Regions from separate parts of the Bradyrhizobium sp. 25ACV genome, predicted to be linked through region 1. Evidence: predicted binding sites of a transcription regulator. Region 1 holds the regulator's gene; each other region holds the start of a gene.
The links. The regulator LexA, encoded in region 1, represses DNA repair genes until DNA is damaged. The targets are predictions, from matches to a motif close to TGTTCNNNNTGTGTTCNG.

Region 1 (4,276 bases):
CCAGCCTTCCAGGTGCGTCCGGGCAGTCCAAAGCCGCGAGGAAATCTGGTGTGGCGGGAGTTGAATTCGAACATGTCAGCTGCGCCGTAATAGCCGTCGACGAGGCCCATCTCGTGGGAGAGATCAGGATCGTTGTGCCAGAGTTCGATCGCGCCGACATGCGCCTCGTCGCCGCCGCAGAACAGCACCATCACGGCTTGCAGGAATTCGCCTGCGAACACCGGCACCGCCACGCCGCAAGTGAGGCCGGCCGCGACGGCCTGATCGGTCCGCTTGAAATAGGAGTTGGCGAATTTCGTGAGGATGATTGGATGGCCGCAGGCCCAGGCCTTGCCTGGAAGCCCCTCGTCATATCCGAAGTTCAGCTCTTCGCTGAAGGCCTTGAACGCGGACAGCCCTTCATCGTAGAGGCCGCCGCCGAATTCCAGCCGCATGCGCGTCCGGTCAGGCACCCAGAGTTCAACGACGCGAATGAAGGTTTTCATCGAGCGTGTCCGCCGCCTCAAACCACGACAGCATCGGTCATTTGGCTGCGGAGCGGAGGTTCAAAATTCAGGCAGGACGGCCCAAACTTCGTGCGGCGACGAGGTTCGCCGCTCGAATTTCGTGAAACAAAAACCCACCGGGCTCGCCGGCCTCGGCCGGCGACGGCATTTCAATCCTGGCCCTCGACCCGTCGGCCGGAGGGCGTCAGCCGATCGGCAGTCGCGTGACCGTCGGGCGACTGTCGGCGATGATCTGCGGCTTGTGCTCGCGCTCGCCGATCGGCTGGGTCACGGGCAGTTGCAGCACGGTTGCGCGCTGGCCTTCGACGAGCTGCGTCACCAGCACGGATTTGCCGTCCGGGAATTCGATCGCATCATGATGGCGATCGGGAATGTGCGGATCGATCTTGCCGAACTTGCCGACGCGGGAGTTGACGGTGCGCGTCCAGATCCAGCGGTTGTCGTAACGGACGTTGTCGGCGAAAGCGAGCTCCGTTCCCGGCAGCAGGCAGACTGCGACGGAGAGATCGGCTTCGGAGGCGAAGCCGCGCGTCGAGGTGCCGCGGAATGTTGTCGTGACGATCGTCTCGCCGACTTCTGCGGGGCGCGTCGCGACGGCATGCAGGCTGTAGTCACACATCGGGTGCTCCTCAATGCAGAGATAGCGACCCGCACCTCTTTCGGAGGCGCAGGCCCCTACCAGAGTGGAAGCACGTGACGGTCTGCTTGGTTGTAGGCAAATCTGCGGCTGGGATCCGCGAGCCCCGATCACATTATCTTTTCCATCTTTTCCGAATTCGATAGGAACAAAGTCGGCTTCCGTGCATTTGGCAGGCGCGCGTCAACGACCGGCGAAACCAGCCAGCCCGAGTATCGCCAGCTCGGCTGTGTACGCGCTGCATCGCGGTCGTTGCGGATTTTCTAGATCACGGCCGTGTCCTGGCCGACATGATGACGCGCCCAGCGTTGCTGCGGTTGCGCTCAAACGATCTGGCGCATTCGGGCTGTCCCCCTCGACCTCGAAAGGCCGCGAAGCGATGTTGCTTCGCGCGGCCTGCCGGGGATGTCGCGGACAAGGAGGGGCCAGATAATCTGTGCAGTACCAGAAAGACTATCCAGCCGGAGCGGACCATCATCCGCTCCAATCTCTGATCGGCGATGCCGATCGAAGGCGCGCGCGAGGCGCTGAGTACTTCCGGTATGAGTAGTTCCGGTATCAGTACTTGCGATAAAGCCCGATCAGCTTGCCCTGAATCTTCACGCGGTTCGGCGGCAGGATGCGCACCTCATAAGCGGCGTTGGCGGGCTCCAGCGCGATCGAGGCGCCGCGGCGGCGGAAACGCTTGAGCGTGGCTTCCTCGTCGTCGATCAGCGCCACCACGATGTCGCCGGTATCGGCGCTCTCGTTGCGCTGGATCAACGCCATGTCGCCGTCGAGGATGCCGGCCTCGACCATGGAATCGCCGCGCACTTCGAGCGCGTAATGCTCGCCGGAGCCGAGCATGTCGGGCGGCACGCTGATGGTGTGGCTGCGGGTCTGCAATGCCTCGATCGGAGTGCCGGCCGCGATGCGGCCCATCACCGGCACCGCAACGGGCCGCTCGCCCTCGTCCGCGGACGCGCTGGAGCTCGCGCGGACCTTGCCGAGATTGCCCTCGATGACGCTTGGCGTGAAGCCGCGTCGGTTGCCGGCGGCAGCCTGGAGCTCCGGCAGCTTGATCACTTCGATGGCCCGGGCGCGGTTGGGCAGGCGGCGGATGAAGCCGCGCTCTTCGAGCGCGGTGATCAGGCGGTGGATGCCTGACTTCGAGCGCAGATCGAGCGCATCCTTCATCTCGTCGAAGGACGGCGGCACGCCGCTTTCCTTCAAGCGTTCGCTGATGAACCGCAGAAGCTCGTATTGTTTGCGCGTTAACATCTCGACCAAAGTCCCCCGGTTGATGTCGTTCGATTCCGAGACGATGAATTCAGCGATAAGCCGCTACATCCTCGAAACAAATCATGAACGGACACTATATGTTCGATACATGTTCCGCAACTGCTTAATTTACCGTGAACAGAGCGAAGCTCGCGGAATGCGTGTGGCCGCGCAGGTCAGACGGGGAGCCTTAGCATCTCGCAGGGGCTGCCGGCCTCGGCCTTTGGCGCAAACGGTGCGCGCACGAGAAGTACCTGTGCTGCAGCAAGATTCGCAAGCAGAGAGGAGTCTTGATGGCTGACGGGAAGGGCGACGAGCGTGCCATCGTCGCGCTTTTCCAGGCGCGCGCGCAGATAATCCTCGCGCTGGTCGTTGGCGCTGAGATCGCGGCCCAGCACGACGCGCTCGCGATGGTGATGAATCACCGAACGGCCCGACAGCGCGCGAATCAGCGGCACCATGAACAGGAAGGCGCAGACATAGGACGATACGGGATTGCCGGGCAGGCCGATGACGCCCATCGTCCCTAACCGTCCGTGCATCATCGGCTTGCCGGGCCGCATCGCGATCTTCCAGAACGCCATCGCGATGCCTTCTTCCTTGAGCGCCTGCTGGACCAGATCGTGGTCGCCGACCGATGCGCCTCCGGTCGTAACCAGGACGTCGGCGCCGCTTTCGCGCGCGCGGCGGATGCCGGCGGTGGTGGCCTCCAGCGTATCGGCGGCAACACCGAGGTCGATGGTCTCGGCGCCCTCGCTGCGGGCGAGCGCGTGCAGGGCATAGCCGTTGGAATAGACGATCTGGCCGTGCCCGGGCGTTGAGCCCGGCATCACCAGTTCATCGCCGGTGGCGAGGATCGCGACCTTCGGACGGCGGCAGACGGCGAGAAGCGGGTGATTCATTCCAGCGGCGAGGGCGAGATCGCGCTCCGTCAGACGGGTTCCCTTGCACAGGAGAACGTCGCCCTCGCGGAAATCGACGCCGGCGGGGCGGATGTGCCGACCCACGATCGCGGCTTCCTTGATCGTTATGTGCTGGCCCTCGGCGATCGTGTCCTCCTGGATCACGACAGCATCGGCGCCGTCGGGAACGACGCCCCCGGTGAAGATCCGCACGGCTTCGCCGGCGCCGACCTTTCCCGCGAACGGACGGCCCGCTGCGACCTCACCGATCATCATCAGCCTTGAATCGATTGTCGCCGCATCGGCCGCGCGCACGGCATAGCCGTCCATCGCCGACATCGCCTGGGGCGGTTGGGTGCGCCGCGCAGCGACGTCCTGCGCGAGCACGCGATGGTAGGCTTCGTCGAGCGAAACCGTCTCTGCAGGCAGCGGCGCTGCACCCGCCAGCACCGCAGCAAGGGCGTCGGAAACCGGCATCAAGGCCACGGCGAAACTCCTGCTCGGCACGTTCGGACGAAATGTTCCGACAGTCTTCTAACCGAGCGCGGGAGCAGAGGCAAAATTGCGGAGCGGGCACGATTTATCCTGCCGCTTTCAGCCCTGGATGGAAGGCAGGCTCAGGCCTGGCGTGGCATGATCCAGAGAACGAGACCGATCAGCAGGAGGGTGGCCATGGTGAGGACGAGAATGACGAGTGCCACGGCCAACATCGCTCAACTCCCGCTCGGCCGGTCCGGCCCGTCGTCCAGCGCGACGTCGGGAGCCTTCGGGCCTTGATCCTTGTCGGGCAGCGGATCGGCCTGGGATTTCAGGTCGGCGGCCTTGCTGATCAGCTTGGCGGACAGGTCAGAATCCGAGGTGGTTCTTGCGAATTCAAGCAGGAGAGAGGCTTGCTTGGTGAGATAGGTTTTGCCCAGCACGTCCATAAGTCCGGTGTAGAAGTCCCAACGGACTCAAGAGTCCGGAAGGGG
Region 2 (4,276 bases), on a different contig from region 1:
CGTCGAGGGACGCATCAATGCGCTGGCGCGCGTGCACACGATCCTGTCGCTGTCGAGCTGGCAGGGCGCGGAGCTCTCCAAGCTGATCGACGAGGAGCTTGCGCCCTATTCGCTCGGCGGACAGATCGTATTGGCGGGTCCGGAGGTCCAGTTGGTGCCGGCGACGGCTCAGACGCTGGCGCTCGCGTTGCACGAGCTCTTCACCAACTCGGCCAAGTATGGCGCACTCTCGACCAGGTCGGGACGGCTCACGATCGGCTGGCAGGTCGAGGACCATCTGCTGACGCTGAGCTGGGAGGAATCCGGCGGTCCGCTCGTCATGACGCCGAAATCGCGCGGCTTCGGCACGCGGAGCCTGCTTGCGAGCGTCGAGTCCCAGCTCGGTGGACAGGCGCAATTCGATTGGCGAGCCGAAGGACTGTTGTGCCGCCTCAAGGTGCCGCTGACACGCAAGACGGCGACGACCGCCTCCGGAAAATTCGACGCCCCCAGCTCAGCCGAATTGCAACGCGCCTCGGGCTAAAGCGCGATGCGATCAGGATGAATCGTCATCGCGCTTTGGTCTGCCGTTTGAGCATGATCTCTTCGGAAAACCGCTGCGCACTTTTCCGGATCATGCTTTAGCCCGACGCCGCCATCCTGGTTTGCCGCGGCGGCCGCACTTCCTCGGCGAGGCGTCCTTCGAGCCAGGCTTCCGTCTGAGCGAGATCGCGTAGCGCCCTCGCGTAGCGGCGGGCCGCACTTCGGTCCGCACCGCGCGGCAGTTTGCGGGCCTTGCGCAGCATGTCCGCAGCCGCGTTGCGATAGGCCAGCGAGCGGTAAAGAAAGACTACCTTACCCATATCGAATGTTCCCGTTTTGCCGACGCTTATCCTCGCAGGCCCGGCATGAACGTCGGATGAAGCCGGTGATGACAAATCCTTCATGCGTTTGGAACCGGTGAATATCGCCCGCGTTTGCATGCCAGTCGGGATGCAGTTCCCATGCGCGCAAAAAAGTCGTCGGACTTGATCTCTCCCACCGGCCTCATCAAGCTGATGACGCATGCGATGATGGGGGCAGCCCTCGGCCTCGCCTTCAGCCTCGCGCTGATCCTGTCCAATCCCGCCGTCGCCAGGCTGCTCGATCACGGCGGAAGCCAGGCCGCAATCGTCTTCGCCCTCACATTGGTGACGACGTTCGCGATCGGCGCGACACTCACCGGCGTCGTGTTCATCCTCGCAGAGGACAAGCAATCTTGAAGCGTGCGTGCGGCGCGGCAGATGCGATTGTCGGGAACTCCTTCGGCAAATAGCGGTTGGCTGCCTGCGTCAATTTAACTCAGGGAGTTCCCCGCATGACAACGGCAAAGCTCGTTCTCACCGCAATGCTGGCCACCGGCCTCGCCGCCGCGCCGCTCGCCGCACAGGCCAAGTCGCACAAGGCCAAACACGGATCATCAATGTCGTCCTCGCAGACCACGGGCGCCAACACCAAGGCCTCGAAGGGCGCGGATCCTTCCGGCCAGGGCGGCTCCGGTCCCGGCTCGGACCAGGGCGGCACCATGACGAACAAGAGCAGCAAGGGCATGAGCAATACCAAGTGAGCTCAGGCCGACATGACATCAAAAGCCCCGCGGCAACGCGGGGCTTTTTTCTTGTTTCTTGATGCGGGTCGGCAATCGAGCGCCACATCGTCGAGCGCCCGCGTCAGCTCGTTACGGGCGACGCGTCTCAGAGTTGAGCGCGCGGCTCGCAGAATTCCTCTTCACGAGTTGCTCGAGCTGCGCCCGCTTGCGTCCGATCAGAAGTTGGGCCGCAGCATCGTCGAGCCCCGCACGCTGCAATTGCCGGATGGCAGAGCCCAATTCGAGAATCTCGGCGCGCAACCTCAAGATCCGGTAAGTGTCGGGGTCTTCCTCCACGACGCCCCCCCAAAAGGTTTCAGCGCCGCGTGCTCGCGCGCTCGGGATTGCCGGCTGTCTTCACGAGACGAAGGCGCACCCGGTCGCGAACGTCAGGCAGGACATCGCCGCCGCCGGCAGCCTTCCATTCGCCGATCAGCAAATTGACCTTCCGGCGCAGATCCATCTGCGCCAGGGCCTGCTGGACGCAATCGCGGTCGCCGTTGATGAGATCGCGCACGGAGGCCTCGACGCCGGCCATCTCAACCCTCAAGGCGCTGATTTTACGTCGAATTTCATTAATTCTATTGTCCATGGCTTGTTAGAACAAAATAAGAACATATAGTCAAGTCACGATTTCAGGACGGAGAAGCGACATGCAGGTTCAAGGCAAATACGACGCCAGGGTTTTCCTCGCCGAGCAGATGACGCGGACGCAGGGGCTGAGGCTGAAACGGCTGAGTGAAGAAGCGTATCAGCCAGCACAATATGCGCGCGATCTGTCCTTCACCGAGGCCGCACGGCGCATTCAGGTGCTGGAAGCGGAGATCGAGCTGGCGAATTCCTTCTAGGCTGCGCCTGGAACGCTGTCCGCGTCCTTCGGAACCATGCCCGTGTCGAATGGTTCTCCCCGGCCAAGGGAGAACATGCATGGCACGCAAGGCAAAGAAGCGCCGCTACTCACGCAGCTCCGGCAGCGATGTCGAAAGCGAGATGCGCCGCTACAAGAAGGGCACGGCAAAGAGCGGTCGCAAAGGCCGTGGCGGACGCGTGAAGAGTCGCAAGCAGGCGATCGCGATCGGACTCTCGAAGGCGCGCAAGAAGGGCAAGAAGGTCCCGAAGAAGGCTGCCAAGAAGACGTCCAAGAAGAGGACGACCAAGAAGAGGACAACCAAGAAATCGTCGAAGCGCAAATCCAGCAAGCGCTGACTTGGCCCGTGTCAGATCATGCTGCCCGGCATGAAGCAGCGGATCGAAACGCCGAACGCGGTCTTCACCGGCCACACCATGGTGCGGCCGGCCCGGTTCGGCTCGGTGATGACGGCTTCGTCCGGCACCTCGATCCACTCGCCGTCGAGACGCACGCGATAATGCCCGTTATGCGACTCCCAGTCGGGATCGGCGACGGCAAAACCATCCGCATCCGAGCAGCACGGACCAAGGTGGCTGCGCAGGCTGTCGAACCATGGCTTCAGGGGTGAGTCCGCGTAGCGGCCGTCGTCCCGCCCGAGGGCGTTTCCGCCCCAGAGCACGATTGGCGCCACGAGTAGCGCCCTCCTCAGCGAGAGCTTCAATCGATCCATGTCGGCACCGATCAAATGCGAACCAGCGGCCAGTTCCAGAAGCCGGCGGCAAGTTCGAAGTTCCACGCTTGCAACTGGTCCCGGCGGCATCGTTGCCGCCGGCGACCTGCACGAGTCGGAACTTTGATGAGCGAACACGGCTTTTTCGGACGAACCGCGTCATCGTCGCTGCCGTTAACGAGAATGTTATCGATCGCCTCCCGGGAGTCCTGAAGGCGAACGAAAAAGGCGGCCACGAGGGCCGCCTTTCTTGATCCATGCCGATCGACGTTCGCCTCAGGCGAGTGGCACCGCGACGAAGCGGGTCGCCTGCGCGCTTCTGACCTGCAACAGCACGCTGCGCTTGCCGGACGATTTGGCCTGCGCCAGCTCGGAACGGACATCGCCGACATTGGCGACGGCCTTGCCGCCGACATTGAGGATGACGTCGCCGGTCTGGATGCCGCGCTGCGCCGCCGGCCCTTGCGGATCGACTTCGGTGACGACAACGCCCTTCTGGCCAGCGCCCTGGACGTCACCGGCCGGAGCCAAAGCAAGACCGAGGCGCGGCGTGTCGGCGTTCGACTGCGTCTTGGCCTCACCCGTCTTGAGGTCTCCCTGGGCCTGCCGCTGGTTCGGCAGTTCGCCGAGCGCGAGCGTCACCGTTTTGCTGTCGCCCTTGTGGAAGACGTCGAGCTTCACGGACGTGCCCGGCGCAAGGGTCGCGATCGTGCGGGCGAGGTCGCGGGAATCCTTGATCGCGGTGCCGTTGACGGCGGTGATGACGTCACCCGCCTCGATGCCGGCCTTCGCCGCCGGGCTGCCATCCTGCGGATTGTCGACGATCGCACCGCGCGCCTCCTTCAGCCCGAGGCTTTCGGCAATCTCGGCGGTGACCGGCTGCACTTGCACGCCGAGCCAGCCACGGGTCACGGCGCCCTTGTCCTTCAGCTGCGCGACGACGAGCTTTGCGGTCGAGGCCGGAATGTCGAAGCCGATGCCGACCGAACCGCCGGAGGGCGAGAAGATCGCAGTGTTCACGCCGATCACGTTGCCGCTCATGTCGAAGGCCGGGCCGCCGGAATTGCCCTTGTTGATGGGCGCATCGATC
Region 3 (4,276 bases), 110 kb from region 1:
GTCGACGTATGCGGTAGAACTCTTGAGGCGCTACCTTCCTAAGAAGGGGAGCTTATTAGCTCCCTCATATCACCGTTGATGCCCGAGTCCGATTCCTAGCACGATGGCCTTCTGACGTAGCGCGCCTTCGGTTCGCTTCGTCATCTTCGCGATTTTGATCACAGGCGTCCGCGCCTTCGAGTGTGCCTTCAATTCTTTGATGTCTTCCTTGGTCCACTCACGGCGAACAGTCTTCTTGGTCTTCTTAGCCAAAACGCGCTCCTTCAGTGGTGAGGAGCGCGGTCTAACACACCAGGCGCGATACGAAAACCCGCACGACGTTACGTAGCGCGCAATCACCAATAGGAAATCAATGGCAAACGACTTGGTAGTTCAACTCGGCGCGAAGCTGGACCAATTCCAAAGCGATCTGAATCAAGCTGGCGACATGGCGGATGCTGCGATGGACCGCATCGAGCGTTCGTTTGCTAACCTCAACCCAACGGCGGGCGGGTTCGCGACGCTTGGCGTTGCCGCTGCCGGTGTTACCGGCTTGGTTGGCGGGCTCCTTGCTGCGCTTACCAAGGTCAATAGCGAACTTGCTGACCTGCAGAAGAACGCTGAATTCACCGGTCTTACTGCAGAGCGATTCCAGCAGATCCAATTTGCTACAGGGCAGGGCGGTGTTTCTTCGCAGGAGTCTGTTACCGATCTGCGCAAGGTCGCCTCACTGCTGGCCGACGCCAAGGAAAATGAAAACTCACTGACGAAGCTGCTTGATGCTAACAACATCAAGTACAAGGACCGTAATGGGCAGATTATCAGCCTGAACCAGCTTCTGCCTATCGGCATCGATCTGATTAATAAGTTTCAGTCGATTCCAGAGAAGACCAAAGCAGCGCAGATGCTCGGTCTTTCCGAGAGTTGGGTTGAGGCAATTCGCAACGGAAGCAAGTCGTTTGAGGATATCGCGCAGGGAGCCGAAGCGGCCGGCGCCGTGATAGATGGCGCCACGGTCGCTAAGGCCGCCGCATTCGATCGTGCCTGGAAACAGTCCTCTGCTCAACTCGCTGCCCAGTTCAAGTCGACTGCCGCTGATATTGGCGGTTGGCTGGATGACCTTATTGGTAAGGCCAACGATCTCGTAAAGACAGCGGTTGCCTCGCAGAACATCACGCCTGGAAGCGGACAGGAAACCTTCAACCGATGGGCTGATGCTGCGGATATCATGCAAAAGGCCGTGCGGGGCTTGCCGCAAGATGTCGACCAGATCACCCGCGCAATCGAGCATCTGAATGCCTCAGGGAAGCCTGAGAATCTTGAGATTGTCGCCGGCCTAGAGCTTATTCGCGCCAAGGCACAGCTCGCTCGCGACATGCTGCAGGCTGCGGCTGAGCAGCAGTCCAAGGTCGAATTTCCCGGCGGAGTTCCACTGCCGGCGTCGCGGCCATCTTCCGCTAACAACGCAGATCCAAACGCCGCGAAGCTTCCGCAGCGCGGCGGCGATAGTGCCGCAAGCGCATACGATCGCGCGACAGAATCCATCATAAAGCACACGGCCAGGGCGATTGCGGACACTGTGGCCGCTGGCAAGGGCGCTGCGGCGCAAGCAGAATTACGTGCTGGCCTGGAGGTTCGGCCATGAGCGCAATAAATGGTTTCGTTCGAGGTGACGCAGCATTCCTACTGGCGGACGGCGTTTCGTACTTCGAAGGGGTTCCAGACGATGTGAACTTAAATAAGGCCCATCGTCTGTATCGGTTGAACGCTGTAGTGGCTGCGACTGGTCCGGCGCAGTTCGGCGAATGGCTATGGGGTCGTCTCGCCTACAAGTCATTTGATAATTTGATTGAAACCGCGGAATTCCAGATCAACCATCATTTCCAGCGCTACGCGCGCGAATATCGCAATGGAGACGCGGCATCTTGCGTTGTGCTGGCTGGTTGGCATGAAAAAGAAGATCGGCCAGCGATCTATTCCATTGAACTAGAGACAGCCGGCACACCAAAAGCTTTGTTGGTCAGACAGAGCGCTGAGTTTGAGGAAAAGCACGTTGCGGCGAGTTTGACGGAATTGCCGATCATTTCGATGCCGCCGCCATCGCGTGAGGAATTTCAGGCGGCGGGCTATGACTTGCTTGCCGACCTGGAGAAGGTAGATCCTGAATCTTATCTGCTGCACTGCATGGAGATTCAGCGCCGCAAACCCTTCGATGGACGCCACGTTGTCGGCGGCCATGCGGTACTTACGACCGTAGCACGCGATGGCGTCGCCCAGCGCGTGGTCCACCGCTGGGCGGAGGATCGCACAGGGAAGCCGATAAGGCCAAAGCCGATGGACTGGAAGACTTGGAGGGCGGGGCGGATGGCGGCGTGAGGGGGCCGCCTGGAGGCCCGCTCTCGCTGTTTATCGAATGTTTGCGTGGCCAGACGTTGACATAGGACGAATAGATGATATCGTTCTTGATATGTTCCGGTTGAGCTTTGACGAAAATTCCATCTTTTGGTGCACGGTGGTGCTGGGGGATGGAAGCAGATGTTACTTGAGAACCTGAAGGTAAACCGAATTTCCGCGCATGAGGTTTTTCGGAGAGGTGCGGACAAGCGGCGCGTTGATCCAATATGCGCTGACATGCTTGAGCAGCTGCCCGAGAAGGCAATCGAACAGTTCAAGCTTCGGATCACGGAAGCTCTGTCGGCTGAAGCGAAGAGCCTCCTGATGCAGATCGCCAAGTTCGAGGCCGGCAGCCACTTCCACAATGTATGTGAGCTACTCGAAGCAACCGATGAAGAGTTCCTAGAATTTTCACGACGAATTCCCAATCGGTTAGCGGATGAACAGCGTCACTCGAACATTCCGGGCGGCGTCGTATTGGTTTTTGATGGCACCGTAGGCGGCGCAGATCACAAGTTTGTCGGCGTGATAAAGGCCGAGAAGCAAACAGGGTTTCGCCGATACAAAAGCCGGGAGAAAACTCTCACTGAGTTCTTAGACGATCTCTTCCTAACAGCTGCTCAGCGTCTATATAAGGTCGCCCTCTTTGTGCGGATGGACGAAAGCCTGCCTCCGCAGGAAGGTTGGCACGCATACGTGTTCGATACGAACATTTCGCCAACACACCGAGAAACGGCGGCGCAATACTTTTATGAAGGGTTTCTCGGCTGTGAGCTTCCGCAAGACGGGGCTTATGAGACTGCTCGATTCTTCGATTTGACCCGCGATTACGTAAAGCAATCCGGCCTGCCGACAGAAAAGCGACGCGACATCGTCGACGCTCTGCACACATATGTTAAAGCCGAGAACGGGAAAACGTTTTCATCCAACGAATTTGCGGAGAAGTATCTGCCGGTGGAGCACCGAGACTCTTTCTCGAACTTCCTGTCTGCAAAGAAGTTTCCAATGCGGGCGGTTGTTAGAGATACAAGCGCCATGGGAAATCGACTGCGCCGCCGCCGCTTCCGTTTCGGATCAGACATTGAATTGTCCGTGTCTGCAGTCGCGCTGAATGACAAGACGGTCGAAATCAGAGAAGGGACAGCAAAGGAATTTGGCGGAGAGGGCTCGGATCGTTGGACGAGAATAACGATCCGACAATCTTTGACAGATGAGCGGTAATGAACCGAGAGCAAGAGTTTTTGGAAAGGTGGCGGCGTGAAAGCCCGGCCTACTCGGCCTGGGGGAAATTTGTCGTCGAAAAGCTGTCCGAAGCAATTTCGGTGTTTGCGTCGCCGGTAGGACTCGAAGTCTTCCTGAGGATCCCTGTAAAAGCGCGTCTGAAAGCGGAAGACTCGCTACTTCAAAAGGCGTTTCACCGCGGCAAAGAATATCAAAGCCCGTACGACGAGATTGAAGACAAAGTCGGCATTCGCTACGTCGTCCTGCTTGGCTCTGAAGTAAAGAAGATAGATGACGCCATTCTCAGTGTGAACGACTGGATTGCTGAGAAGGCCAGGGACTACGTTCAAGAGCAAATGCTGCGCCCGTATGAATTCGACTATCAATCGTTGCACTACATCGTTCGATCCAGAAATCTGATCAATTTCGAGTCTGTCGAAATTCCCGCCGATACGCCATGTGAAATACAGGTTAGAACCCTTCTTCAGCATGCATACAGTGAGTTAACTCACGACACGATTTACAAACCGAACGTGCAAGCCACCCCTTCATTGAAAAGGTCGGCGGCCAAAAGTATGGCACTCATTGAAGCGAGCGACGGGGGATTACTTCTCGAGGGTTCATGAGGAAATCCAAGCAGCGCTCGCGAATAGCGAGCAGATGTCGCGATATCTGGACCGTC

Region 2: a site for LexA is predicted at 2,206-2,223, ahead of RAD04_RS37280 (DUF3072 domain-containing protein). Genes of this name have one in related genera too.
Region 3: a site for LexA is predicted at 2,437-2,454, ahead of RAD04_RS15905 (nucleoid-associated protein). Genes of this name have one in related genera too.

What each region holds. Positions count from the first base shown of each region.
Region 1 is NZ_JAVAYO010000006.1:54,377-58,652, reverse strand. Features, by position in the region: gene RAD04_RS15410 (GAF domain-containing protein) at 1-485, opposite strand, end outside; gene RAD04_RS15405 (hypothetical protein) at 691-1,125, opposite strand; gene lexA (transcriptional repressor LexA) at 1,702-2,403, opposite strand; gene RAD04_RS15395 (molybdopterin molybdotransferase MoeA) at 2,580-3,791, opposite strand; gene RAD04_RS15390 (hypothetical protein) at 4,019-4,225, opposite strand.
Region 2 is NZ_JAVAYO010000027.1:20,690-24,965, reverse strand. Features, by position in the region: gene RAD04_RS37310 (HWE histidine kinase domain-containing protein) at 1-523, shown strand, start outside; gene RAD04_RS37305 (hypothetical protein) at 621-842, opposite strand; gene RAD04_RS37300 (hypothetical protein) at 984-1,241, shown strand; gene RAD04_RS37295 (hypothetical protein) at 1,337-1,585, shown strand; gene RAD04_RS37290 (hypothetical protein) at 1,697-1,903, opposite strand; gene RAD04_RS37285 (hypothetical protein) at 1,923-2,144, opposite strand; gene RAD04_RS37280 (DUF3072 domain-containing protein) at 2,260-2,454, shown strand; gene RAD04_RS37275 (DUF6496 domain-containing protein) at 2,534-2,812, shown strand; gene RAD04_RS37270 (hypothetical protein) at 2,824-3,186, opposite strand; gene RAD04_RS37265 (hypothetical protein) at 3,198-3,422, opposite strand; gene RAD04_RS37260 (Do family serine endopeptidase) at 3,463-4,276, opposite strand, start outside.
Region 3 is NZ_JAVAYO010000006.1:163,492-167,767, reverse strand. Features, by position in the region: gene RAD04_RS15920 (hypothetical protein) at 70-252, opposite strand; gene RAD04_RS15915 (hypothetical protein) at 353-1,624, shown strand; gene RAD04_RS15910 (hypothetical protein) at 1,621-2,355, shown strand; gene RAD04_RS15905 (nucleoid-associated protein) at 2,515-3,594, shown strand; gene RAD04_RS15900 (GTP pyrophosphokinase) at 3,594-4,220, shown strand.